2 regions of the Halomonas sp. G11 genome follow, and region 1 is predicted to be linked to the other one. Evidence: predicted binding sites of a transcription regulator. Region 1 holds the regulator's gene; the other holds the start of a gene.

The links. The regulator LexA, encoded in region 1, represses DNA repair genes until DNA is damaged. The targets are predictions, from matches to a motif close to TACTGTNTANNTANACAGTA.
Region 2: a site for LexA is predicted at 7,074-7,093, ahead of ADS46_RS14785 (LexA family protein). Genes of this name have one in related genera too.

Annotation. Positions count from the first base shown of each region.
Region 1 is NZ_LYXG01000002.1:89,663-101,517, reverse strand. Features, by position in the region: gene ADS46_RS01665 (glycerophosphodiester phosphodiesterase family protein) at 1-1,504, shown strand, start outside; gene ggt (gamma-glutamyltransferase) at 1,511-3,301, opposite strand; gene ppsA (phosphoenolpyruvate synthase) at 3,407-5,782, opposite strand; gene ppsR (pyruvate, water dikinase regulatory protein) at 6,010-6,843, shown strand; gene ADS46_RS01645 (hypoxanthine-guanine phosphoribosyltransferase) at 6,856-7,434, opposite strand; gene nagZ (beta-N-acetylhexosaminidase) at 7,466-8,491, opposite strand; gene ADS46_RS01635 (L,D-transpeptidase) at 8,551-9,075, opposite strand; gene ADS46_RS01630 (TetR/AcrR family transcriptional regulator) at 9,053-9,730, opposite strand; gene lexA (transcriptional repressor LexA) at 10,028-10,687, shown strand; gene purU (formyltetrahydrofolate deformylase) at 10,684-11,538, opposite strand; gene ADS46_RS01615 (ribonuclease J) at 11,812-11,855, shown strand, end outside.
Region 2 is NZ_LYXG01000041.1:58,862-70,716, reverse strand. Features, by position in the region: gene ccmI (c-type cytochrome biogenesis protein CcmI) at 1-1,137, opposite strand, end outside; gene ADS46_RS14825 (cytochrome c-type biogenesis protein) at 1,134-1,604, opposite strand; gene ADS46_RS14820 (DsbE family thiol:disulfide interchange protein) at 1,595-2,122, opposite strand; gene ADS46_RS14815 (heme lyase CcmF/NrfE family subunit) at 2,119-4,098, opposite strand; gene ccmE (cytochrome c maturation protein CcmE) at 4,145-4,633, opposite strand; gene ccmD (heme exporter protein CcmD) at 4,617-4,826, opposite strand; gene ADS46_RS14800 (heme ABC transporter permease) at 4,826-5,566, opposite strand; gene ccmB (heme exporter protein CcmB) at 5,580-6,311, opposite strand; gene ccmA (cytochrome c biogenesis heme-transporting ATPase CcmA) at 6,323-6,949, opposite strand; gene ADS46_RS14785 (LexA family protein) at 7,282-7,575, shown strand; gene ADS46_RS14780 (IMPACT family protein) at 7,591-8,214, shown strand; gene ADS46_RS14775 (sodium ion-translocating decarboxylase subunit beta) at 8,274-9,596, opposite strand; gene oadA (sodium-extruding oxaloacetate decarboxylase subunit alpha) at 9,608-11,419, opposite strand; gene ADS46_RS14765 (OadG family protein) at 11,511-11,768, opposite strand.

The DNA of each region.
Region 1 (11,855 bases):
CTTGCAGGTGGGTAGTCACCTGATACTGCTGACCCCCTTCATGTTCGCCCTGACCTGGCTGTATGACATTTGGCTGAGTGGTATCGATCCTTACTACCTTCAGCGCATCAAGCCCCCTGTATTGTGGTATTTCGTTGCCTGCGCGACCCCACTATTGCTGGTGTGGATGTTCCTGGCCGCCAAGCTCTATTTACGCTGGCTGCTGGCGCTACCTCTGGTGGCCCTGGATGAATATTCGCCGTGGCAGGCGCTTCGCCGCAGTGTCGTTCTCACCCGAGGCTGGCATCGCTCGATTGGCATTGCCGTCATATTGGTTCTGTTACTGATTATCGTGCTGCCGATTGCCACCACCCTGCTGTTTGATTATTTATTCACGCCGCTACTGTGGTGGTTACCCGAGCATACAGCTGTCCTGGTACCGGCAATGCTGGGCTATTTGACCGGTTATGTGCTGATCACACTGGCGATCACCTTTCTGGGCATTGCCGTCAATGTCCTTTTGTCAGCCTGCCTGTACCTTCAGCTGGCCCACCGCGAGGCACGTCCAGCGCCACCTGCCGATGCCCACCCGGGGCGCTTTGCCTGGGCCGTGGAGCTCAGCGTGCTGGCCTTTGCAGCCCTTCAGGCCTGGTGGATACTGACAAGCTTCGACATTCGCGACGACGTGACGATCATTGCCCATCGCGGCAGCTCAATGGCCGCCCCGGAAAATACCCTGGCGGCGGTGGATCAGGCGATCGTGGACGGTGCCGACGCCATTGAAATCGACGTTCGCCTGACAGCCGACCAGGAGGTCATGCTCTATCACGACCGCAACATGGCACGCCTGACAGGCGACCAGCAGGCATTCGGGGACTTGACGCGTGAGGAGCTCGAGCGCTACGACGTTGGCAGCTGGTTTGGCGATGTGTATGAGGGGGAGTCCATTCCTGGGCTCGACGATGCGCTGGCACTGGTGCGCGGGCGCGCCGACCTGATGATCGACATAAAGCCATTGTCGGGCCAGGGGCAGGCGCTCAGCAATGCCGTCTTAAGAGAGCTGCAGCAAGAGACCGATGCCCGCTATCAGTGCTGGGCATCGGCTGACAGCCCAATAGCCGCCTACGCCCAGTGCGGCTACCCGAATGCCATGCACAGCATGCGCATGGCCACCACGTCGCCGGGCTTGCTGCCGTTCATCAAACGGCAAGCGCCAGAACTCAAGGTCACGCTTATCGCCCAGCTGATTTTGCCAGGCACACTGGATCGCGGTGCTTTTGACGCCCTGGGCCTTCGCCATAATCGTATCACCACGCAGGAAATAAAGCTGGCGAAGCTTTATGGCTATGAAGTGCACGCCTGGACGGTCAACAGCCGGAGCCGCATGTCCACGCTCATTGATCTTGGCGTGGACGCGATCATCACCGATTATCCCAAACGGCTGGTCGCTTTGCGCAACGATCGTCGCGCGCTGAGCGACGGCGCACTGATGTTGGTGAAGCTACGCAACTGGCTCCGGCGCTAGGTTCGTTCAATCGCCCATCACCACGCCCTCCCGGCGTGGGTCCGCGCCGCCAAACAGCGTGCCATCCTCGAAGCGCATGATCGCCTGAAGCCCGCTGGTCAGCTCGCGCTCGCTGATGTCATGCCCTCGCTCTCTCAGAGCGTCGAGGGTGGCCTCCGGGAAACGGCCTTCCTCAACCCAAACCTGATCGCCCAGGGTCACCGCATGGGGCAGGTTCAACGCCGTTTGCGCATTCATTCCCCAGTCACGCAGTGCTATCAGCGTTCGCGCGGTGTAATGAATGATTGCTGCGCCACCGGGCGACCCAAGGCTACCGACCAACTCGCCACTGTCATGATCGAAGATAAGCGTGGGGCTCATGCTGGAACGCGGGCGCTTGCCGGGTTCAACTCGATTGGCCACCGGTTCACCGTTCTGCTCCGGCTCGAAGGCAAAATCGGTCAGCTCATTGTTGAGCAAAAAGCCGCCCGGCAAGTCGGTCCCCCCATCGCTCATGATGCGCGAGCCAAAGGCCTGCTCGATGGTCGTGGTCATGGCAACCGACCGGCCTTCGGCATCGACGATGCTGATATGGCTGGTACCGTATTCAGGCTGGGTCGGCTGCGCCGCCCAGCTGGTATCCATATCGCCGGGCCGACCGTGTTCGGCGTCGCCTCCCATACTTTCTTGACCAATCAGCGCGCTGCGCTTGGCGAGATAGTCCGGCGCCAGCATTGTCGACCAATCACCACCGGGGGCCTCGACGAAATCCGGGTCGGCTATATAGTAATTGCGGTCGGCAAACGCTAACCGGGAGGCTTCCAGAAACTGGTGCAACCAGCCGCTGCTGGTGACTCCGTCGTCCAGAGGGGCTTCAAGCAGGGGCTGCTGATCGAGCATGCCAAGGATCTGCATGATCGTGAGGTGGCCGGACGATGGCGGCGGGAAACCACAGACCTCCCATTGCTGCCAGGGCGTACAGATAGGATCGCGGATAATGGCGTCATAACCTTCAAGGTCATCCAGCGTCATCGCGCCGGGCCGAGCGGGATGCTGGGTGACCTCATCGACAATATCCTGGGCAACGTCTCCCTGATAAAAGGCACCGCTGCCTTCCTCGGCGATACGCTTTAATAGCGCCGCAAGGGCCGGATTCTTGAGGGTCTCGCCCACGGCAATGGGCTCGCCTTCCGAGTCATAATAGAAATCCCGCGCCAGATCGTCATCGCGCAGGGCATCAACATCGGCAAGGCTCGAATGAAGCCGCTCACTGACAGCAAAGCCTTCTTCTGCCAGCGTCATCGCAGGCACAAAAAGGTCCTCCCAGGGCAGACTGCCGTGAGCCGCGTGGGCTTTTTCCATTAGCCGCAGCGTTCCCGGCACGCCGACCGACCGGCCGCTCTCCACGGCATCCATGAACGCCAACGGCTCGCCATCCTGCATGAAGAGTTCACCATCCACCGCGGCGGGGGCCGTCTCACGCCCATCGTACGCGCGCACATCATCGCCATCGTAATAAAGCAAGAACGCCCCGCCGCCAAGGCCACTTGATTGCGGCTCCACCAGTCCCAGCACCAACTGGACAGCGATGGCTGCGTCGATCGCGTTTCCGCCGGCCTTCAATATCTGGTAGCCCGCATCGGTGGCCAGTGGGTTGGCAGCGGCCACCGCGAAGGAATCGGCAGACCAGCCAGGTTTTTCTTCGTAGCCAGATTCGCTTTCGGGTGAGATGGAGGGGGTTTCATAGTCGAAGCCCCAACCATGTAAAGGCACTACCAAAAGACTGGGTAGCAGCCACCGCATTTTTTTCGAGGGCATCACGACCGACTCCGCCAATGTATACAGACCAAAGTTAGAGCGTAGCCTATTAAACCCAAGCGCCCAGCACAATGGCTGGGCGCGTTGCATCAAACCGGCTGCCGATCAGTCAGCGATGGTTTCACCTGCTAGCATGAACCAGGTTTCGAGCACCGCATCCGGGTTGAGGGATATCGAATCAATCCCCTGCTCCATCAACCACTTGGCAAAGTCAGGGTGGTCAGAGGGTCCCTGACCGCAGATGCCGACATACTTGCCCTGGGCCCTGCAGGCCTGAATCGCCATGGAAAGAAGTTTCTTGACGGCTTCGTTACGCTCGTCAAACAGGTGCGCCACGATACCCGAGTCACGATCAAGCCCAAGGGTGAGCTGTGTCAGGTCGTTGGAACCGATCGAGAAACCATCGAAATGCTCGAGAAACTCGTCGGCCAACAGCGCATTGGCGGGCAGTTCGCACATCATGATGACCTTGAGACCATGGTCACCACGCTTGAGCCCGTTGGTCGCCAGCAGCTCGACCACTTCCCGGGCTTCTTCCGTGGTGCGCACGAAGGGCACCATGATCTCGACATTGTCGAGCCCCATGTCGTCGCGGACACGCTTGAGCGCCCGACATTCCAGCTCGAAACAAGGGCGGAACGCCTCCGAAATATAACGCGAGGCACCCCGGAAGCCCAGCATGGGATTCTCTTCTCCAGGCTCGTAGAGCTTGCCGCCAATCAGGTTTTCGTACTCGTTTGATTTGAAATCCGACAGCCGCACGATAACGCGCTGCGGGTAGTAGGCAGCAGCCAGTGTCGAAATGCCCTCAACGAGTTTATCGACGTAGAAACTGACCGGGTCGGTATAACCGGCCGTGCGCATGTCGATCACCTGCTGAAGGTCAGACGGCAGGGTGTCGTACTCCAGTAATGCCTTGGGGTGAACACCAATCATGCGGTTGATGATGAACTCAAGCCGCGCGAGCCCTACCCCGGCATGGGGAAGGCTGGCAAACCCAAAGGCGCGATCGGGGTTGCCCACGTTCATCATGATCTTGAAAGGAATCTCGGGCATGGTATCGACGTTGGACACCTTGCAGTCGTAATCCAGCAGGCCTTCATACACATGCCCGGTATCGCCTTCAGCGCAGGAAACGGTGACGTCACTGCCTTCGACCAACCGCGTGGTGGCATCACCACAGCCGACCACCGCAGGGATGCCTAGTTCACGGGCAATGATCGCCGCGTGGCAGGTCCTGCCACCGCGATTGGTCACGATGGCTGAAGCGCGCTTCATGATCGGCTCCCAGTCGGGATCGGTCATGTCGGTTACCAGCACATCGCCGTCATGGATCTTGTCCATGTCGTCTGGCGTCATGACCACCTTGGCGGTACCACGGCCGATGCGTTGGCCGATGGCGCGGCCGGTGACCAGGGTGCGGCCTTTCTCGCGTAGCTGGAAACGCTCCAGTTTGCCGCCTTCCTGCTGGGAGACGACAGTTTCCGGCCGGGCCTGCACAATGTAGAGCTCACCATCGTCGCCATCCAGCGCCCACTCGATATCCATGGGGCGCTGGTAGTGCTGCTCGATGGTCACTGCTTGGCTCGCCAGCGCCATGACCTGCTGGTCGTTGAGGCAGAAACGACCGCGATCCTGTAGCGGCACGTCAATGGTCTCGACCGACTTGCCTGCGCTGGCATCTTGGGTATAGACCATCTTGATCAGCTTGGAACCCAGGTTGCGGCGCAGCACAGCGGGCCGGCCCGCGGCCAGGGTCGGCTTATGAACATAGAACTCATCCGGGTTCACCGCCCCCTGGACGACGGTTTCACCCAGCCCCCAGGAAGCTGTCACAAAGACGGCGTCGCGGAAGCCCGACTCGGTATCCAGCGTGAACATGACACCCGACGCGCCCGTTTCCGAGCGCACCATTTTCTGCACACCCGCAGATAGCGCGACATTTTCATGCGCATAGCCGCGATGAACACGGTAAGAGATGGCCCGGTCATTAAACAGTGACGCGAACACTTCGTGGACGGCGCGCTTGATATTGTCGAACCCTTCGATATTGAGGAAGGTTTCCTGCTGGCCGGCGAAGGAGGCATCCGGCAAGTCTTCCGCGGTGGCCGAGCTGCGCACGGCAACCTTCAACGCAGGGTGACGCTGCTGAAGGCTTTCGTAGGCGCTACGCAGTTCTTTTTCGAACGTCGGGGGCAGCGGCGTGTCGATCACCCACTGACGGATCGTCTTCCCGGCCTCGGCCAATGCTTTGACATCGTCGACATCCAGCCGCGCCAGCATCTGGTTGATACGCTCGTTGAGACCTTCATGGGCGAGAAACTCTCGGTAGGCATGAGCCGTGGTAGCAAAGCCACCTGGCACCGTGACCCCCGCTCCCGATAAATTGGAGATCATTTCGCCAAGCGAGGCGTTTTTGCCACCCACGCGTTCGACGTCAGCCATACCCAATTGATCGAACCATAGAATGTAATTGTTCACGCAACCCCCTCGCTCGATAGGCCAGCGATCACGACAACCGCCAGAGATGAATGCGGACACCCTAGCACCGCCCCGGTGTATTCGCCATTGGTCTAATAGCGAAGGCGATGGAGGATTTTTACAACAGGCGGCCTTTTTGAACCTTTGTTGTAGTCGCGACTCGAGCACCGTTGTGCCGGACGTCATCCCGACCCACAATAGGCACAACGTTCAGGAGAGCAAACACCATGCAGCGCACGGCATTTTTCATTTCGGATGGGACGGGCATCACCGCAGAGAGCCTGGGGAGAAGCCTGTTGGCCCAGTTCAGCGATGTCGAGATCAACATGCAGACCAAGCCCTATATCGACACTCTGGACAAAGCCCAGGCCCTGGCCGAGATCATCGATGCGACGGCCGTTCGGGACGGCCAAAGGCCGATCATTATCGACACCATTGTCGATCAGCAAATCCGCGACGTGATTCGCAAGGCCGCCGGCTTCAAGGTGGATATCTTCTCCACCTTTCTGGAACCGCTCGAACAGGAGCTCGCGACCCATTCCTCCTACAGCGTTGGGCGAACGCACTCGATTGGCAGCGACGATGTTTACATGGACCGCATTCACTCGGTGCACTTCGCGCTGGACAACGACGATGGCGCACGCACCCACCAGTACGATAAAGCCGACATTATACTGGTCGGGGTTTCGCGCTGCGGCAAAACCCCCACGTCGCTCTATCTGGCGCTACAATTTGGCATTCGCGCCGCCAACTACCCCCTCACGGAAGACGACCTGGACGAAGACGGCATGCTGAAATTGCCCCGGGTTCTTGCCCCCCATCGGCACAAGTTGTTTGGCCTGACAATCGACGCCAGGCGGCTGGCCGCCATTCGCAACGAACGCAGGCCCAACAGTCGCTACAGCTCCATGGACCAATGCATGCAGGAGATCGAACAGGCTGAAGCATTATACCGCCGCCTGCACATCCCCTATATCGACGCCACGCGCTTCTCAGTGGAAGAAATATCCACTCGCATGATTGCTGAAACCGGCTTGGCACGGCGATTTTCACCCCGCTAGGGGCCCATGAGATCACATGCCCTTGGGCGCGAAGATGCCAGGGGCATTGCGCCAGTAACCCTTGTAATCCATACCAAAGCCAAATACGTACCGGTCGGCGACCTCCAGGCTACAGTAGTCAGCCTTCAGCCCGGGCACTGCCTTGCGGTCGTGGCGCTTGTCGACCAGGACCGCCGTGGTAATGCTGGCAGCCTGCGCTTCCTGGCAATAGTTCAGAATGGCCGCCAGCGTCGTGCCTTCATCGAGGATGTCGTCGACGATAACGACATGCCGACCGGCCATGGGAATCTCCGGCGACACCCGCCAGAAAAGCTCTCCGCCACGGGTTTCGTTGCGGTAGCGCGTGGCGTGCAGGTAGTCGACCTCAAGCGGAAAGCCCAACCGGGTCAACAGGTGGCCTGTGGTGATCAAGCCGCCATTCATGACGCAATAAAAGACCGGTAGTTTATCGCCCAGATCCGCGCTGATCTGCTCAGCCATTCGGTCCAGCGCCTGCTCCACCTGCTGCTGGGAAATCAAGCAGTCTGCGTTGTCCATGAGCTCGCGCATGGTGTCGAGGGATGCGAGCGCTTCTTTGTCTAGCTTTGCCATTGAAGTTCCAGTCTACTTGGTAAAACAATCGTTAACTGCTGCGTGAATGAGCGGCCATGGCCTCTAGCTGGGCATGCGTACGCCGCCAGCGGCTGAGCGCCGGTAGCGCATCCAGATCGGGACGCGCGCGTTTGTAGCGTAGCTTGCCGGGCCTGACAGACTGAGGCGTTGGAACGGCGGCAACGACCTCAAGCGCCGCCTCGCGATCATTGCATACCAGCAACATGTCACAGCCCGCGGCAAGCGCAGCCGCTGCGCGTTCGCGGGGCCCACCGGCCTCATGGGCACCCGCCATGCTCAAATCGTCGGAAAAGATACAGCCCTTAAATCCCAGCGATTGACGCAGCATCCCCAGCCAACTGGGTGAAAAGCCGGCGGGTCGCTTGTCAAATGCCGAGTAAACAATATGCGCTGGCATGACACCATCAAGCTTTTTGGCCAGGGCGCTGAAAGGCACCAGATCGTGCTGTTTGAGCGTCTCAAAAGGCCGATCATCAACGGGCAAGGCAAGATGTGAATCGCCCGCCACGCCGCCATGACCGGGAAAATGCTTGCCGATCGCTGCCATACCGGCCTCATGTAGCCCGGCCACCAGCGCGCCACCCAGTTCAGTAACTTGCGCGGCCTCAGGGCCAAAGCTGCGGTCGCCAATCATGCTGTTCAAGCCACTATCGACATCCAGCACGGGAGCAAAGCTGATATCCAACCCGCAGGCGGCCATTTCCATGCCCAGCAGCCAACCGGTGTCCTGAGCAAGCCCCAGGGCCGCCGCACGATCCTGCTGGTAATAATCGCCCAGCCGGGCCATCGGTGGCAGGCGCGTCAGTCCTTGCTTGATACGCTGGACGCGACCGCCTTCCTGATCCACTGCCAGCAACACGTCGGGGCGAAGCTGACGCACCTGGCCGCACAGTTTTCTGACCTGGTGGGCATCTTCGACATTGCGTCCAAACAGGATAACGCCACCCACCGCGGGGGCTTTAAGCAACTGCCTCTCCGCGGCGGTCAGCGTTGTCCCTTCAAGGTCCAACATGACCGAGCCCAAAGGATGTGTCATAGCGGGATGTCCAAAAAAAGGCGCTAACTCTAGACGATGATTAGCGAGGAGTCCAACGATCAACGGCTGTCGTGTAACCAGACAGGCGTCCCTGGTGCCGCATGCTCAAACAGCCAAAGAAGATCTGCATTACGCAGCCGTACGCAGCCATGGGAGGCGGGCTGTCCCATGGGCTGGTCCGGCGGCGTACCATGCAGATAAATATAGCGACGCTGGGAATCGACCTGACCACCGCGGTTTATCCCCGGTTCCAGGCCACACAGCCATAGAATGCGCGTCAGAATCCAATCTCGCTCGGGAAACGCCTCAGCCAGCTCGGCGTTAAAGACTTCTCCCGTCCAGCGGCGTCCTTTGAAGACAGCATTTTCCGGGGCATCGGCGCCAATGGCGGCACGAATATAGTGCCAGCCCAGCGGCGTTTGCCCGCTACCCTGCTGATTACCCAGGCCCTGGCGACCGGTGGAAATGTCGCACTCATGACGGCACATATCGCCTTGCCAGGCGCGCAACCGTTGTGAGTGGGCGTCGATTTCAAGCCACAGCCCCTCCCGGGGCGGCATGTCAATGAGCGACGGTGTCTGCATGGTGCTCAATGTCCTTCTCATCAGGTAATGGCGCGTTCATCGCCGCCACCACTACCGGCCGCAGTCGGCGAACCAGGTCGCGGACCGAGACATGCTGGTGGTAATCCTTTTCGGCAATATCGCGCAGCGCATCCAGTCCTGAAAGCGTAAAGATGACGGTACCGAGCATAAAGTGTAGCCGCCAGAAGCGCTCGGCGTCCGGCAGATCCGGTGTCGCACGGCGAACCAGCTCGGTGAAACGGCTGAACACATCACCGTATTGCTGCTGGATGTAGCGCCGTAAATGCCCCTGAGCCTGGCTGTACGCAAGCCCCAGCAAACGCATGAAGACTTTGAGGCTATTGCGTTCGGCAGGCACCGTCAGCACGGTTGTGGCCATGGTTTCGAGGAGCACTTCAAGGGGGATGTCACGACCCTCGTAGCGGGCTTCAAGTTCATCCAGGGCGCTATGAAAGCGTTGGGAAAACGGATCCAGATAGCGAGCAAACACTGCCTGGATGAGTGCTTTCTTGGATCCAAAGTGATAGTTCACCGCGGCAAGATTGACCCGTGCCTTGCTGGTAATGTTGCGTAAAGAGGTTTCGGCAAAGCCGCGCTCGGCAAAAAGCACTTCAGCGGTATCCAGAATGCGCGTCACCGTATCCGATTGAGCCATGCTGCTCTCCTAAAACGGGCCAAAAAAGCGGGCCATAAAAAACGGATGTTTTAAACAAACTAGGATACTACGTTATCGGTTGTTACCTCTCAACGTTTACCTGAGCACTTGCCCCGTCCCCATCGTGACCTCGCATCCCTATATACATCAATTTGTTAGCTGACTTATCTCAAAGATATACTGGACAGGAGAACATGCTGTATACTTAACCACATACTGTTAATTACGCACTGTTAACCACGCCGGATAGGTCAACAGAAACGCAGTCTTGCTCACTTATTCAATCTGGAGGCTGGTATGTCGCGGCCATTAACCGTTCGCCAACAAAATGTGTTCGACTTTATTGTCAAGACCATGGGTGAGCTCGGCTATCCGCCCACTCGGGCTGAAATAGCCAAGGCGCTGGGGTTCCGCTCACCCAATGCAGCGGAAGAGCATTTGCGCGCACTCGAGCGCAAAGGTGTCATTCGCATTATTCGCAATACGTCTCGTGGCATACGCCTGCCCAACCAGGAGCCCCAGGAAACGCCAGACGCCCTGCCAGCCTCAGACGCTGCCAGCGGCCTGCCCATCATTGGCGAAGTCGCAGCGGGGAGCCCCATCCTGGCCGCTGAGCACATCGATCGTTACTGCCCCCTGCCCGCCGACTACTTCACGCCCAGGGCCGATTACCTGCTGCGCGTGCGCGGGCTGTCGATGCAGAACGTTGGCATCCTCGAAGGCGACCTGCTTGCCGTGCATCGTACCCAGCGCGTCCGCGATGGCCAGATTGTTGTCGCCCGCCTGGAAGACGAGGTAACCGTCAAGCGTTTCAAACGCGAGGGCCACCAGGTCACACTCATTGCGGAAAACCCCGACTTCGATCCGATCAATATCGATTTACGCACCCAACCGCTCGATATTGAAGGGGTTGGGGTCGGCGTCATCCGCGGCGGCAATGGCCAGTCGCTCGGCTAGCTGAACACGATGGTTTTATTGCCGTGCACCAGCACGCGGTCTTCCAGGTGCCAGCGAAGGCCGCGAGCAAGAACGGCTTTTTCCACATCACGGCCAAAACGTACCAGGTCGGTCGGCGTGTGACAGTGACTGACCCGGTGGATGTCCTGCTCGATGATGGGTCCTGCATCCAGCTCCTGAGTCACATAATGGCAGGTGGCACCTATCAGCTTGACGCCACGCTGATAAGCCTGGTGGTAAGGCTTGGCGCCAGCAAAAGACGGCAGAAAGCTGTGGTGGATATTGATTACCTGCCCCGCGTAGCGTTCACACAACGCTGGCGGTAGAATCTGCATGTAGCGCGCCAGCACGATGCTGTCGGCCCGGGCATCGTCAATAAGCGCCTGCACCTGCTCAAAGGCCGCTGTCTTGTCCGCCGGATCTACCGGCACATGGTGATACGGAATTCCATACCACTCGGTTAACGAACGCATGTCATCATGGTTGGAAATAACGCCCACGATATCGCAGTCCAGCTCCCCCACCTGCCAGCGGTAAAGCAGATCGACCAGGCAGTGGGATTCTCGTGAGACCATCAGAACAACCCGCTGCCGTTTCTGAGTATCGACCAGCGCCCATTGCATGTCGAACCGCTCCGCCACCGGCTCGAAGGCCGAACGTAACGCCTCTGCCGACATGCCCAGCGAATCCGCCAATATTTCGTAGCGCATGAAAAAACGCCCGGTTTCCAGATCGGAATGCTGGCTGGCCTCGGTAATCGACCCGCCCTGATCCGCGATAAAACTCGAAACCTTCGCGACGATCCCCACCTGGTCCGGGCAGGACACCACCAGACGATAAAAATGCGACATAGTCATTACTCTTCAAAGTTGCCGTTCACAGTTGCCGGGCGGCGACGATCGGGCCGTCCGTTGGCATTAAACAAACGTCTAGTGTACAGAATGCAGCGCCCGCAATCACCGCCCGCAACGGCAGCGATTGTTAGCCGCCCGCCCCATCCCGTATAGTTAACCAATTACTTTCTAGGCTTTATTACTCTGATGCATCCACCGCGCGTTCATATTCGTCCCCGTCGTCGCCCTCCCTTACGCCTCTTGCCGTTAGGCGGCTGCGGGGAAATTGGCATGAACCTGACGCTTTATGGATACGAAGACCACTGGGTCGCCGT
Region 2 (11,855 bases), on a different contig from region 1:
CTGGCCAGTTGGTGAAACACGTACCATCAGGCGAACCTCGCGCGCTTGCGATATCTGCGCATCGGCCGTCATGGCCGCGCGGTCATCCAGCACGACGGTCATTGGCAACTCTGAGACCAGACCTTGAACCACCGCCAGCGGTGGCTGTTCGCCATCCACATCGCGAGCAACGATAAAGACTTTATCATCACCGTCAACCTGACTTGCCAGATCGGGGTCAAGCGACACCCTGACCTGCACCCCCGGGCCGTCTGCCTGCGTGACTTGACGGCCTTCTTCTTCACCAAGGCGCGATTGCGCCACCTGAATCCCCTCGCGCAGCGATGCGGCAATGTCCGGGTTTTCAACATTGGCTACGGCACGCCGCCAGCGGTCGATCGCCTGCGCGTAGTCGCCAGCGTCGAAGGCGTGAATGCCGAGTATACCCAACGCAGTGGGCTGGCGTGGATCTTCCGCCAGCACTTCGTCCACAAGCCCCTGCACCTCGTCGGTGAGCTCACGCCCGGCCATGAAAAAGCGCAGCTGCGCGAGCTGGGCTAGCAGCGATGGCTGGCGGCCTTCCAGGGCGATCAAACGCTCAAGCGCCGCCACGGCGTTATCCGCCTGGCCGGTTTGCCGGTATAGCGGAAACAGCGTGCTCCACAGGTTGGGGTTCGACGGCTGCTGTGACGCCTGGGCCTCAAGCCGCTCGATATACATCTCCCGTGAGCCCTCCGGATGTTCGCGAACCTCCTGACCAATGGCCCACAGCACGAGATCGTCCGCCGCGCCCTGCTGCTGGTACCACGCCAGGCTGCCCGCTCCCAGCGCGAGCATCACCAGTGGCACGACCCAACGCCCCGACGCATAAGGCTTGAGCGGCCGACGCTGCCGGGTGGCGGTATCGTCCAGCAGACTGCGCTCCAGTTCAAGACGTTCTTCAGCCAATTGCGTGGCGTCCACTTTACCGTCGGCATGGGCGTTCTCAAGCGCTGCCAGACGCCGCTGAAAGATGGCGACATTCTGCTCGACGGCGGTGTCATGCTGCTCGAAGGCCAGCTGCTTATCGCGCCAGCGGCGCGCCGTGCGCAACGGCAGCACCAACAGCCAGAGCGCAGGCAGCAATACGCAGGCAAGGGCGATCCAAAGCTGGGTCACGACGACTCCTTACGCTCGATCAGGGCATCCAGTCGCGCCTGCTCGTCAGCGGTCAGCGCCTTCGCCGAGGCGTGACGACGGGCCCTGACGATCCATGCGACGACAACACCCACCAGCACCAAGAGCCCGACCGGCAAGCCCCAGAGCAGATAGGTACGCTGTTCCAGGCGCGGGTTATAGAGGATGTAGTCGCCAAACCGCTGCACCATGTGATGAATGATTTCCGTGTCCGACTTACCCTCGTCAAGCAACTGATACACGCGTTCCCGCATGTCCGCGGAAATTGGCGCATTGGAATCATCGATCGCCTGGTTTTCACACAACGGGCAGCGCATGGAGGCCGTCAGGTCGCGATAGCGCTGCTCCTTCACCGGGTCGTCAAAGCCGCGCAGTTCGATACCGGCCGACCACGCCGACAGCGCGCATAGCATCAGCATCACCAGGCCTAAGCCGCGAATCAGCGCCATTTCTCCACCTCCGGCAGCAGACGGTTGCGAACATCCTCGGGGGATACATAGCCTTTATGGTGATAGCGAATGATACCTTGCGCATCGACCACAAAGGTTTCCGGCGCGCCAATGACGCCAAGCTCAAAGCCCAGGTCACCTTCAGGATCAAAAATGTTGGCCGCAAAGGGGTCGCCGAACTCATCCAGAAACGCCAGGCCATTCTCGCGGGTATCCCGGTAGTTGACCCCCACCAGACGGATGCCACGATCCGCCAGGTCAAGCAGCTGGGGCATTTCCTGGCGACAGGCGGCGCACCACTCGCCCCACACATTGACCAGTGTCAGTTGGCCTTCGAGCAACGATTGATCGACCCGCTGATTTTCGTCTGCAAGCGTCGTGGCCTCAAAGGCGGGGAAGTCCCGGGCCATCAGCGCCGAGTCACGTTCTGCGGGGTCCTGGGACAAGCGCTCAAAGAAAAACAGCGCCAGTCCTAAAAACGCAACGGGTAACAGAAACAGGAGCCAGCGTCGTTTCATGCCTGTCCCTCCTGGGCCACTCGTGCCGGGCGCGTCTTACGGTAGCGCTTGTCGAACACCGCCAGCACACCGCCCAACGCCATCAGAAGACCGCCTAGCCACAGCCAGCGCACAAAGGGTTTGTACTGGATACGCATTGCCCAGCTGCCATCGTCCAGCTCTTCACCCATGGCCACGTAAAGATCACGAAAGAGGCCCGGGCTAAGCGCCACCTGGGTCATGGGCATGCCCGTCGCCAGATACAGCCGCTTTTCTGGCTGCATCTCGAAACGATGGCGGCTGTCACCCCGCTGTACTTCAATGACAGCGGTATCGGCCAGGAAGTTGGCACCGCGCCGGTCGAAAAGCTCGGTCATGGTAAAGTGATAGCCTGCCACCTGGACGCGGGTATCCGGCGACATGCGCACGTTGCGCTCCACCGCATATTGGCTGACCACCGTGGCGCCGACAATGGTCACCGCTACCCCCAGATGGCCCAGCACCATCCCCCAATAAGCCAGCGACAGGCTGCGCAGCCCTTTCCATATCGAGTGCCGATGCCGCACTTTGTCGAACAGGTCACGGCTCAATGACAGCCCTATCCACAGCGCTGTCGACAACCCCAAGGTCACCCACAGGTTCCATTCGCCGCGATACACCAGCGGCACCAGTGCCCCCAGCCCCAGCGCCAGCAACCCCGCCAGCCACAGCTTGCGGGCCAGTTTGCCAGGCGACGTCGACTTCCACTGCGCCATCGGCCCCAGGCCCATGAACAGGCAGGCAATCACCGTCAGCGGTACGAACAGTGCATTGAAATAAGGCGGCCCCACGCTGATCTTGCCCAGCCCCAGGGAATCCAGAATCAGCGGATACAGGGTGCCCAGCAGCACCGTCATCGTCGCGGTCACCAGCAGGCCATTATTGATCAGCAGCAGGGCATCCCGGGACAGCCAGTTAAACCCCACGGCATGGCTGACGCGCGGCGCGCGCAGGGCAAACACGACCAGGGAAAGCGTGACCGTGATGGCCAGCAGCACCAGAATGAACAGCCCCCTTGATGGGTCGTTGGCAAAGGCGTGCACCGAGGTCAGCACACCGGAACGGACCAGGAAGGTGCCCATCAGCGAAAGCGAAAAGGTGGCAATCGCCAGCAGTACCGTCCAACTCTTGAAGGAGCCGCGTTTTTCGGTGACCGCCAGCGAGTGAATCAGGGCCGTGCCGGTGAGCCATGGCAGCAGCGAGGCGTTTTCCACCGGGTCCCAGAACCACCAGCCGCCCCAGCCCAGCTCGTAGTAGGCCCACCAGCTGCCCAGCGCAATCCCGACCGTCAGAAACGCCCAGGCGGCATTGGTCCAGGGCCTTGCCCAGCGGGTCCAGGCGGCATCCAGGCGCCCTCCCAGCAAGGCGGCGATGGCAAAGGCGAACACCACCGAAAACCCGACATAGCCCATATACAGCATGGGCGGATGAATGATCAGACCGATATCCTGCAGCAGGGGGTTAAGGTCCGCGCCATCGGCAGGGATGTCGGGCAGATGCCGCTCGAAGGGATTGGAGGTCAACAGGATAAACAACAGAAAGCCGGCGCTGATCAGCCCCAGGATACCGAGCACACGGGCGAGCATGTCCCGGGGCAGGCGCCGCGACCACCAGCCGGCAACACATCCCCAGCCCGCCAGCATCAGACTCCACAGCAGCACCGAGCCTTCATGGTTGCCCCATACGGCGCTGAGCTTGTAATACCAGGGCAACAGCGAATTGGAGTTGTTGGCGACATTCACCACGCTGAAGTCGTCCATGGCGTAACTGGCCGTCAAGCAGGCATAGGCCAGCAGCACAAACAGGAACTGGCCGGTGGCCATGGGTTGCCCGTAAGCCATCCACAGAGGGCGTCGCGTTGCGGCTCCGGCCAATGGCAGCACTGATTGCACCACCGCCATCAGTAGCGCAATGATCAGGGCGAAATGACCTATTTCGGGCAATATCCGGGTCAGCATGGGTACTCCGGCTGAGCACGACAATCGACGGCGAGGTGGCGGCGCATCACATATCGTCCTTGCGCTGCTGGCCTACCTCGGCGGCCTTGGCCTGAAAATCGGCGGGCGAGTAACCGGCCTCTTCCAGGGCTTGTGCGACCTCGGGGGGCATATAGTTCTCGTCGTGCCGGGCTAAGACCTCATCGGCACGAAAACGGCCGTCGTCCTGCAGCTCGCCCACCACGACCACGCCCTGGCCTTCGCGAAACAGGTCGGGCAGGATGCCCTGGTAGTCAACCTGCAGATCGCCTACATAGTCGGTAACGGTAAATTCAATATTCAAGCTATCGGCATCGCGGGATACCGAGCCGACTTTCACCATGCCCCCCGCACGGATGGAACGCGACATGGGGGCTTCTCCCTGGGCGATCTGCACGGGGCTAAAAAACAGATTGATGTTGGCCCGCAGCGCATACAGCGTCAGGCCAACGGCCACGGCGGCCAGGCTGACCAGCGTGACGATTACATATAGCTTGCGCTTACGCTTTGGGGTCATCGCAATGCCCTCTTTGCTGCGGGGCTGCGGCCCGCCGCCGCGCCACCCGCTTGAGGTGTTTGAACAATCGTCGACGTTCAAGCCGGGCATGCAGTGTCAGGCCCAGCATAAATACGGCCGTGATTCCCCAGGCAGACCACACGTAGACACCGTGCTCGCCCATGGACACCCATTCAGCCAACGAGGCCACCATCAGTTAACCTCCTCAAGTAACGCTTTCACCCACCGCGTGTTGGCTTCGCGACGGAGTATTTCACTGCGCGTACGGGTCAGCGTAAGGGCGATAAAGAAGCCGTAAAAGCCTACCACCATAATCAGCAACGGCAGCCACATTTCCACCGGCATCGCGGGTCTGGAGGTCAACGTAAATGAGGCGGGCTGGTGCAAGGTGTACCACCAGTCCACCGAGTACTTGATGATGGGAATATTGATCACGCCGACCATGGCCAGCACCGATGCCGCCCGCGCACCGCTATCCCGGCGGCTAAAGGCGCCGCGCAGCGCTATCACGCCCAGGTACAAGAACAGCAGAATGAGCATGGACGTCAACCGGGCGTCCCATATCCACCATGTACCCCAGGTGGGCACGCCCCACACCGCGCCGGAAAACAGCGCGACAAAGGTCATGGCCGCGCCCAACGGGGCCATGACAGCGGCCGCCATATCAGCAAGCTTGATTTTCCAGACCATGAAAACAAGCCCGGAAACCGCCATGGCGACAAACACCGACTGGGCCAAAAAGGCGGCGGGCACATGCACATAAATGATGCGGAAGCTGTTGCCCTGCTGGTAGTCGGCGGGGGCGAAGACAAGCCCCCATACGCTGCCGACCAGCAGCAACACGGCAGCCACGCCCCAGCACCAGGGCTGCAGCGCTGCGCTCCGGTAATAAAACCACTTTGGCGACCCCAGCTTATGTATCAAGCCCCACATACAGTGCTCATCCCTACCCGTTAATACTGATACGCAGCGACGCGGCAATGGCCCAGGGAGCAAATATCAGCGCCGCGGCCAGCAAGGCGCCAAGCATCGCCAGGTGAGGCAGTACGGCATCGCCCTGGATAGCCGCCTGAACCGCCCCGGTGCCAAAAATCAGCACCGGAATATACAGCGGCAAAACCAGTAGCGAGAGTAGCACGCCACCCCGGGGCAAACCGACGGTTAATGCTGCACCAATACCGCCGATGAGGCTCAAGCTGGCACTCCCCAGCGCTAACGATGCCATCAACACCCCGATACTGTGGACAGGCAGTGCCAGCATGATACCCAGCAGGGGCGCCATGAGCGCCAGCGGCAAGCCGGTAACCAGCCAATGGGCGGCCACCTTGGCGATGCTCAATGCCGCAAGCGGCTGAGGGGAAAGCATCATCTGCTCCAGGCTGCCGTCATCGAAATCACTGCGAAAAAGGCCATCCAGTGACAACAGCGTGGCGAGCAGCGCCGTGACCCATAACAGCCCCGGCGCCATGACGGCCAGCAGCTCTGCCTCGGGTGAAATACCGATGGGAAATAAGCTAACCGCCAGGGCATAGAAGACCAGCGGATTCAGCACGTCACCGCGCCGACGGCGCACGCGATTAAGGTCACGTAACAGGGTTGCGCCAAAGGCGACGCCGAGGCGCCTGGAGGTCGGTTCGGCCAGTACTGCAACGCGCTGTGTGGTTTCTGAAGGCGGCAACTCTGGCTCCTTTAGCCCAACGCAACATGACGCAGCGGATGGTCAATAGCGAGTACATGGTGGGTCGTCATCACCACGGCCCCTCCGTCCCGGGCATGGGCAAGCAACTGCGCCTCCAGCGCCTCGACACCCGCCTGATCGATGGCCGTAAAAGGCTCATCCAGTATCCAGAGAGCACGCGGCGTGAGACTCAGCCTTGCCAGTGCCACGCGGCGTTGCTGACCCGCTGATAAATGCCCCACCGGGACATCTTCAAAGCCTTCAAGCCCCATGACCGCAAGGGCGGCTTCGCGCTGCGTCGCGTCGCTGCATTCATCGTGCAATGCCTGGTACCAGGCCAGGTTTTCCAGCGGCGTCAGGCCCGCACTCACGCCTGGCGAATGCCCCAGGTAGAGCATGTTGGCGGCCAAGTGTTCGCGACTCTGACTCTGTCCCAGCGGCTTGCCCTGCCAGTGGAGTGCCCCGCAAAACTCGTTGAATTGCCCGGCCAGCACTTTTAGCAGCGTGGTTTTGCCGCTGCCATTGGGACCGCCCACGTGCCATATATCACCGCGATTGACGTCGATATCCAGCCCCTCGAAGAGCCAGCGGCCATCGCGCTCACACCCCAGTTGACGGCCTTGCAAACTCAGCGACACATGCCACCCCACGCAATCGAATACTGGCTTGAACTCTACACTCAAAGCCATTTCCCCGCTAGTCGCGCCAGCCTGCGACCCTCGCTCAGGCCAGGTTGCCAAACCACTGGATAATTATTCCTGGCACTGTATGCAAAAACAGGTTTATACTGGACAAACACTGTATGAAAGAACATGTAAAAACCTAACAACCGTATCGTGTCTACCGATAGATCTTGCCTAGGGACCGGGCGCTGATTTGGAGAAAGCCGATGAACATGTCGATGAACGCCGCATTACCGACGACGCGCCCAACGCCACGCCCCTATGCAATCCCGTCGGCAGCAGCGCGAATGACTCGCCGTAACACCTATACGCTGAAAGTGCGCGGCAACCGGATGGCCGACTGCAACCTGTTCGATGGCGATGTCATCGTGATTCGGCGCTATCAGGACGATAGTCAGGGCGAGACCGTTATCGCCGAAATCAATCAGCAAAGCCTCGCCCTCAAGCAGCTATCCATTAGCCGGGCGGGCGTACGCCTGTGGCTGGATGATGCCCGGCACCCCGAAGTGTTTTTGCATAATCGCGATATTCAGGTACTTGGCATGTTCATGGGAATTGAGCATCATCCCGTGACACACTAAATTGCCGGGATATTCATGCGTTATCGCGTACCCCAACTGCCCCCAGGCACTTGGCATATTGACGAGATCGAGGTCGAGAAGAGCCGTTTCATTGCCTGGATAGCCCATACCCCGGAGGTTGACGCCGCGGAGGCACTGACAAAGGCCGCCAGGCAGGCACACCCCAATGCGAGCCACCACTGCCTGGCCTACATCGCCGGCGCCCCGGGCGAGCAGCAGCGCATTGGCTTTTCCGATGACGGCGAGCCCGGCGGCACTGCCGGCCGCCCCATGTTCCAAGCGCTTCAAGGTAGTCAGTTGGGCGAGGTAGGCTGCGTGGTGATCCGCTACTTTGGCGGCACCAAACTGGGCACCGGCGGGCTGGCCCGGGCCTATGCCCAGGCGGTGAACAAGGCCCTCGATACCCTGGAAACCCGGCAAGTTATCCAACGCGTTCACTACCGGGTATGCTTTTCCTTCGCCGACGAATCCATTGCCCGCGGGTGGTGCGAGGAGCAGGCCATTCCCGTGGTCAACGCCGAGTATGACGGAAAGGGAGTCGCGCTCACCATCGGCTGGCCGAGTGACTGGGAACTCGACTTGACACCGCTGGAAAGCCGCCTGAAGCAGTCCATTAACGCGCAGATCATCAACACCTAGGCAAAAAAACGGCCGCCCCTTGAGGTGCGGCCGTTTTGCTATGGGCCAGGCGCTTTCGCCTAACCCAGGTACTTGATCATCACCCCGGCGGCCACCGCCGAGCCGATCACCCCGGCCACATTCGGCCCCATGGCGTGCATCAGCAGGAAGTTATGCGGATTGGACTCCAGCCCCACCTTGTTGGCCACGCGTGCCGCCATGGGCACCGCCGAAACGCCTGCCGCGCCAATCAAGGGGTTGATCGGCATTTTGCTCACCAGGTTCATCAGTTTGGCCATCAGCACGCCTGCCGTGGTGCCGATCCCGAAGGCGACGATCCCCAGCGCCATGATGCCCAGCGTTTCCACGGCCAGGAAGCTGTCGGCCATGAGCTTGGAGCCCACCGCCAGCCCGAGCATGATCGTCACGATATTGATCAGGGAGTTTTGCGCCGTGTCGCTTAACCGCTCGACCACGCCGCATTCGCGCATCAGGTTGCCAAAACAGAACATCCCCAACAGCGGCGACGCATCGGGTAGAAACAACGCCACCAGGATCAACAGCAGCAATGGAAACACGATTTTCTCGAGCTTCGACACCGGACGCAGCTGCGTCATGGTGATCTCGCGCTCTTTCTTTGAGGTCAGAAGGCGCATGATCGGCGGCTGGATCAACGGCACCAGCGCCATATAGGCGTAGGCGGCCACGGCAATGGCACCCAGTAGTTCAGGGGCCAGCATGCTCGAGACGTAGATCGACGTCGGGCCATCCGCCCCGCCGATAATGCCGATGGCGGCCGCCTGGTTGAGCGAGAAATCCATCCAGCCCATCGACGACAGCAGCACGGCACCGAAGAGCGTGGCGAAGATGCCGAACTGTGCGGCGGCGCCGAGAAACAGCGTTCTCGGATTGGCTAGCAGCGGCCCAAAGTCGGTCATGGCGCCAACGCCCATGAAGATAATCAGCGGTGCAATGCCCGAGGTAATCGCCACGGTGTAAAACATGTACAGCAAGCCATCGCCGTAGCCCGCCCCCTTGGCCACGGCTTTTGCGGTAGCAAGCTGCTCGGCCGATGCGCCATTGGCCATCATCTGTTGAAGGCTCGTGCGCCAGCTCTCGATATTCGCCTGGCTGTCCAGGCTGCCACCCAGCGCCGAGGCGATCTGTTCCAGCAGCACGGGCCGCCCCACGTCAATCGCCTGATCCAGCGCGGACAGCGCCAAACCGGCTTCGGGGATGTTGGCGAGAATGCCACCAAAACCAATCGGCACCAGCAACAGTGGCTCAAACTTCTTGTAGATGGCGAGATAAAGCAGCAGCAGGCCCACCATCACCATCACGGCTTGGCCCAACTCCAGGTTATAAAGCCCGGAGCCTTGCCATAGGGTCAGTAATTTATCCATGTGGAGGGTCCTTAAAGTTCTATCAGCGTATCGCCAACGACAACGCTGTCGCCTTCACTGACGCTAACAGCCGAAACGGTTCCGGCACTGCTGGCACGCACTTCGGTTTCCATCTTCATCGCTTCAAGAATAATCACCACGTCACCCGCTTCGACGGTATCGCCCGGGCGCACATTGACCTTGAAGATGTTGCCAGCGAGCGGCGCGGTAATGGCCTCGCCGCTGGGGGCCGGTGCTTCTTCCTTCGGAGCGGCACCGCCCGCGGGCTGCTCTTTCACATCGCTGATGTCGCCGCCTTCAGCGACTTCCACCACAAACGCCTTGCCGTTGAGTTTGACCGTGTAGGTTTCCGGGCCGGCACTTACGGCAGGTGCCTGGCTTTCTGCCTTGGCAGGGACGCTGGCCGTTTCCGCCTCGGCGGCCTGGGGCTCGGGCTCAAAGGCGTCAGGATTGTCGCGGTTCTTGAGGAACTTAAGACCAATCTGCGGAAACAGCGCGTAGGTCAGCACGTCGTCGACCTGCTGCTCGCCGTCGGCCAGGCGAATGCCGTCGGCCTTGGCATTGTCCTTCAGTTCGCTGGCCAGCTTGTCCATTTCCGGCGAGAGGTTGTCCGCCGGGCGGCAGGTAATCGGCTCGCTGCCCTCCAGCACGCGCTGTTGCAGCTCGCTGTTGAAGGGCGCAGGCGCGGCGCCGTATTCGCCCTTGAGCAGCGCCTGGACTTCCTTGGAAATCGACTTGTAGCGCTCGCCCATCATCACGTTCATGACGGCCTGGGTGCCGACAATCTGCGAGGTCGGCGTGACCAGCGGAATAAAGCCCAGGTCTTCGCGTACGCGGGGGATTTCGGTGAGCACATCGTCGAGCTTGTCGCCCGCCCCCTGCTCCTTGAGCTGGCCTTCCATGTTGGTCAGCATGCCGCCCGGTACCTGGGCGATCAGAATCCGCGAGTCGATGCCGCGCAGCGAGCCTTCAAAGGCAGCGTACTTCTTGCGCACGCCGCGGAAGTAGCTGGCGATATCTTCCAGCAGTTCAAGGTCGAGCCCGGTATCGCGGTCGGTATCCTTGAGCATCGCCACCACCGATTCGGTGGGGCTGTGGCCGTAGGTCATCGACATCGACGAAATGGCGGTATCGACGTTATCAATGCCCGCTTCGACCGCCTTGAGAATGGTCGAGGTGGAAAGCCCCGTGGTGGCATGGCAGTGCAGGTGCACGGGGATCGACAGCTCTTTCTTGAGACGCGAGACCAGCTCAAACGCGGTGTAAGGCGTGAGTAGACCCGCCATATCCTTGATAGCCAACGAATCCGCGCCCATGGCCGCGATGGTCTTGGCGAGGTCAACCCAGCTATCCAGGGTATGGACCGGACTAACCGTGTAAGAAATAGTCCCCTGCGCATGACCGCCCACCTGGCGAACCGCCTTGATGGCGCGTTCCAGATTGCGCGGGTCGTTCATGGCATCAAAGACGCGAAATACATCGACACCGTTGGTTTTGGCGCGCTCGACGAATTTATCCACCACATCGTCGGCGTAATGACGATAGCCCAGCAGGTTCTGGCCGCGTAGCAGCATGGCCTGGGGTGTATTGGGCATGGCTTCCTTGAGGGCCCGAATGCGTTCCCAGGGATCTTCGCCCAGGTAGCGAATACAGGCGTCGAACGTCGCGCCGCCCCAGGTTTCCAGGGACCAGTAGCCGACTTTATCCAGCTTTTCGGCAATCGGCAGCATGTCAGCCAGACGCAGACGGGTAGCAAACAGCGACTGATGGGCGTCGCGCAGCACGACATCGGTAATGCCTAGTGGTTTTTTTGTTTCGTTCATGGCTTGGCTCGTAGTCAAGGAATGTTTATTTGTAGTAAAAATAACAAAAAATTATGCGGATTGCCCGGAGCGCCCCGACAAAAGATGAAAGTTAACGACGTCTTTTCGAGCGATAACGGTGCACTGCAGCACTAATCACGGCTAGCGTCTCATCGTCCTGTCCTTTCCCCCGGGGTGCAGGCTTGGCCCCGCCACCGGGCGCAACCGGCGCGGGAGCAGGCTGAAAACGCCGAATAATGCCTGACATCAAGGTCAGCAAAAAAACTAAAATCGCAAGAAAAACAAACACAAACCCCATACCTAACGCCATAAGCCCGAGGCCTTCCTGTAATAGTTCCGGGTCCTGCATAAGGCTTCTCCTTTCTGGTAACGGATAAGACCATCAACGCGACCGCCCATTGACGCTTGGCGCAATGCTGGGAATACACTAACCTGC